2 regions of the Janibacter alittae genome follow, and region 2 is predicted to be linked to the other one. Evidence: predicted binding sites of a transcription regulator. Region 2 holds the regulator's gene; the other holds the start of a gene.
The links. The regulator HrcA, encoded in region 2, represses chaperone genes, less so after heat shock. The targets are predictions, from matches to a motif close to TTNGCACTCGNNNNNNNCGAGTGCNAA.
Positions count from the first base shown of each region.

Region 1: the regulator HrcA is predicted to act here: its motif matches at 918-944, upstream of groL (chaperonin GroEL).

Region 1 is NZ_CP144913.1:306,314-308,511, forward strand. Features, by position in the region: gene V1351_RS01525 (DUF3263 domain-containing protein) at 1-197, shown strand, start outside; gene V1351_RS01530 (GNAT family N-acetyltransferase) at 265-732, shown strand; gene groL (chaperonin GroEL) at 1,062-2,198, shown strand, end outside.
Region 2 is NZ_CP144913.1:2,083,057-2,085,254, forward strand. Features, by position in the region: gene dnaJ (molecular chaperone DnaJ) at 1-258, opposite strand, end outside; gene hrcA (heat-inducible transcriptional repressor HrcA) at 313-1,347, opposite strand; gene V1351_RS09980 (DUF3097 domain-containing protein) at 1,491-2,198, shown strand, end outside.

The sequences.
Region 1 (2,198 bases), 1.6 Mb from region 2:
AGTACGCCGGATCCAAGGAGCAGGCGATCAAGGAGCTGTTCGACATGGGCTCCACCCGCTACTACCAGGTGCTCAACGGCCTGATCAACAACCCGGCGGCCCTCGCCGAGGACCCCATGCTGATCAAGCGCCTGCGCCGACTGCGTGACCAGCGTCAGCGGACCCGCAGTGCGCGACGCCTGGGCTTCGACGCCTGAACGCTCGGCCTCCGGTCAGCGAGGCCGTCCGAGCCCGCCCGGTGGGCCCTCGTGCCACGATGTGGGCGTGAGTCTGCGAATCGTCCGGGCCGGGCCCGGGGACGCTTTCATCGTCGCCGCACTGTCCCTGCAGTTCGCGATCGCGACCGACGGGTCGCGCGAGGACGGCTACCTCGATCGGGCCGCCGAGCACTGGGTCCGCCACCGGGCTCAGCTGCCGACGTGGTTCGCCGAGCGCGACGGTGCCCACGCTGGTCTTCTCCAGGCGAGCTCTCCGCCGCCGACGACGTGGCCGGGCGTGCCCGATGCAGCCCGCAGCGAGCTGTGGATCCGCTCGGTGTTCGTCTCGCCCGGCCATCGCGGGGCCGGTGTCGGTGCTGCACTCCTGTCCGCCTGCGAGGTCTGGGCGCAGGGGGCCGGCATCGGCGTCATCCGCCTGCGGAGCGAGGCCGGGGCGGAGCAGTTCTACGACAGGGCCGGCTATGCGCCCGCCCGGGAGGTCCTCGAGAAGCGGCTGCACCCCCCTTCGCCCTGACCCGCCCCCGAGCGAATCGCTCCGACCTGCCGCCGAGCGAACTGCTGCAGGCTCGGGTTCGTATTGCCCGCAGCACCACGTGCTGCTGCTGATTCAACGAGGTGCTGCTCGCTCTATTTCGTATGGGGGCGTGTCGTCCGGCCCCGCCGTTTGCACTCTCGGGTGGAGAGTGCCAATAATGGGCGTTAGCACTCTCCCTGTGAGAGTGACAGTCCTGACCGGTCAGGTGAGGGGCGAGACCACGCGGTGACGTGAGCCGAGTGGGAGCGTCCCGTCCGTCGCGGGCACCCCCGGTCGCACCCTTCGATTCGCGTGGAGGAACCACCCGAATGGCAAAGCTCATTGCTTTCGACGAGGAGGCCCGTCGCGGTCTCGAGCGGGGAATGAACACCCTCGCCGATGCCGTCAAGGTCACCCTCGGTCCCAAGGGCCGCAATGTCGTCCTGGAGAAGAAGTGGGGCGCCCCCACGATCACCAACGACGGCGTGTCCATCGCCAAGGAAATCGAGCTCGACGACCCCTACGAGAAGATCGGGGCCGAGCTCGTCAAGGAAGTTGCCAAGAAGACCGACGACGTCGCCGGTGACGGCACGACGACGGCCACCGTCCTCGCCCAGGCCCTGGTCAAGGAAGGCCTGCGCAACGTCGCTGCGGGCGCCAGCCCGATGGCCCTCAAGCGCGGCATCGAGAAGGCCACCTGGGCCGTCTCGGAGGAGCTGCTCGTGATGGCCAAGGAGATCGAGACCAAGGAGCAGATCGCTGCCACGGCCTCCATCTCCGCCGCTGACCAGGAGATCGGCGCCAAGATCGCCGAGGCCATGGACAAGGTCGGCAAGGAAGGCGTCATCACCGTCGAGGAGAGCAACACCTTCGGGCTCGAGCTCGAGCTCACCGAGGGCATGCGCTTCGACAAGGGCTACATCTCCGGCTACTTCGTCACCGACACCGAGCGCATGGAGACGGTGCTCGAGGACCCCTACGTCCTCATCGTCAACTCCAAGATCGGCAACATCAAGGAGCTCCTGCCGGTCCTGGAGAAGGTCATGCAGTCGGGCAAGCCGCTGATGATCATCGCCGAGGACCTCGAGGGCGAGGCGCTGTCCACCCTCGTGGTCAACAAGCTCAAGGGCACCTTCAAGTCCGTCGCCGTCAAGGCCCCGGGCTTCGGTGACCGCCGCAAGGCGATGCTTGCCGACATCGCCATCCTCACCGGTGGCCAGGTGATCTCCGAGGAGGTCGGCCTCTCCCTCGAGACCGCCGAGCTCGACCTGCTCGGTCGCGCCCGCAAGGTCGTCGTCACCAAGGACGAGACCACCATCGTCGAGGGCGCCGGCGACCAGGAGCAGATCAACGGCCGGGTCAACCAGATCAAGGCCGAGATCGAGAACTCCGACTCGGACTACGACCGCGAGAAGCTCCAGGAGCGCCTCGCCAAGCTCGCCGGCGGCGTCGCCGTCATCCGTGCG
Region 2 (2,198 bases):
GATGTCGCTGAAGCTGAAGCCCGCGCCGAAGCCGTCGTGCGCCCCGCCGTACGGGTCGCCGCCCATGTCGTACTGGCGACGCCTCGTCTCGTCGGAGAGCACGTCGTAGGCCTGCGAGACGCGCTTGAACTTCTCCTCGGCGTCCTCACCGGGGTTCACGTCCGGGTGCAGGGTACGGGCGAGCTTGCGGTAGGCCCGCTTGATCTCCTCGGGGCTGGCCTCTCGGCTGACGCCGAGGTCCTCGTAGTAGTCGTTCACGCGTTGACGTCCTCGTAGGTCGTGGGTCTGTCTGGTTGATGCGGACGGGAGCCGTCAGGCGTCCATGATCCGCGAGAGGTAGGTGGCGACGGCACGCACCTGTGCCATCGTCGCCGGGTAGTCCATGCGAGTGGGGCCGAGCACACCGACGGTCCCGACCTGCTCGTCACCCGAGCCGTAGCCCGAGGTGACCAACGAGGTCGTGTGCAGGCCGCTCACGGGGTTCTCCGAGCCGATGCGCACGGCGACACCCGCCTCGTCCTGGTCGGCCTCGACACCCAGGAGCTTCAGCAGCACGACGTGCTGCTCCAGTGCATCGAGGATGGGTTCCAGCGTCATCGGGAAGTCGCCGGGGCTGCGAGCGAGGTTGGCCGTCCCCGCGAGTGCGATCTTGGTCTCCCGCTCGTCGGCGAGCGCGTCGGCGAGCGCAGCCAATACCCCGGCGGTGAGAGCGTCCTCGGTGCCGGTGTCCTCGGAGTGCAGCGTGCCGAGGGCATCGAGCGCCTCGGCTAGGCGCCGGTCACGGGTCGCGGCGTTGACCCGGGAACGTGCCCGGGCCAGCGACTCGAGGCCGGGGCCGTCGGTGTAGTCGACGCCCGTGGGTACGACCCGCTGCTCGACCCGGCCGGTCCCCATGATGACGACCACCATGAGGCGGGTGTCGCTCATCGCCACCAGCTCGATGTGCTTGACGATGCTCCTGGTCAGCGACGGATACTGCACGACGGCGACCTGGCGGGTCAGCGTCGACAGGAGTCGCACGGTGCGGTCCAGGACGGCATCGAGCTCGTCGGCGCCCTCGAGGTAGTCGGTGATGGCGGCCCGCTCCCCCCGGGACATCGGCCGGATGGCCTGCAACCGGTCGACGAAGAGGCGGTACCCGGCATCCGTGGGGATCCGGCCGGCGGACGTGTGCGGGGCGACGATGAGGCCCTCGTCCTCGAGCGCGGCCATGTCGTTGCGCACGGTCGCGGCAGAGACGTTGAGCCGGTGCCGGTCCAGCAGCGCCCGCGAGCCCACGGGCTCCGACGTCTGGACGTAGTCCTCCACGATGGCGCTGAGTACCGCCATCCGACGCTCGTCACTCATGGAGTCCTCCTTCCGACATCACCGACCGCACCGCCTTGGCACTCGGTCCACCTGAGTGCCAAGTCTACGACCGACCGGTGCATTCCCCGGAATCCGGCGTGCCCTGCCGTCCGGAACGCCTCGCCCGGCCTAGCGTCGGCCTCGTGAACGACCGATACGGCAATGACGTGCTCTCCGGCGACTGGCGCTCCAGAGGCCGCCTCGCCCGTCCCACCTCGCGCCCGATCGAGGCGACCCACGGCACCGTCGTGGAGGACGTCGAGACCGGCTGGGTCGGCGCCGTGGTCGCCGTGGAGAAGGCCGGTGGTGTCCACGTCGTGCACCTGGAGGACCGGCACGGCACGGTCCGGGCCTTTCCGCTGGGTGCCGGGTTCCTGCAGGACGGCACACCGGTGGCGCTCACCGCGCCGAAGGGGGACCGGCGAGCGGCCCTGGCGAAGGCCGAGCGCGCCGCATCGCGCACGGCCAGCGGGTCGGTCGCCGTACACGACGCGAGGGCGAGGGTGGCCCGCGGGTCGCGCATCTTCGTGGAGGGCCGGCACGACGCCGAGCTCGTCGAGAAGGTCTGGGGCCATGACCTACGGATCGAGGGGGTCGTCGTCGAGATGCTCGACGGCGTGGACGACCTTGCCGGGGTCATCCGGGAGTTCTCCCCCGGCCCCGACCGTCGGATGGGCGTCCTCGTCGATCATCTCGTGCCCGGCACGAAGGAGTCACGCATCGTCGAGGAGGCCAACCGGGTCGCCCCCGAGCACGTCCTCGTCGTCGGCCACCCCTACGTCGACGTGTGGCAGTCGGTGCGTCCGCAGCGTCTGGGTATGCAGGCCTGGCCGCAGATCCCGCGCTCCGTG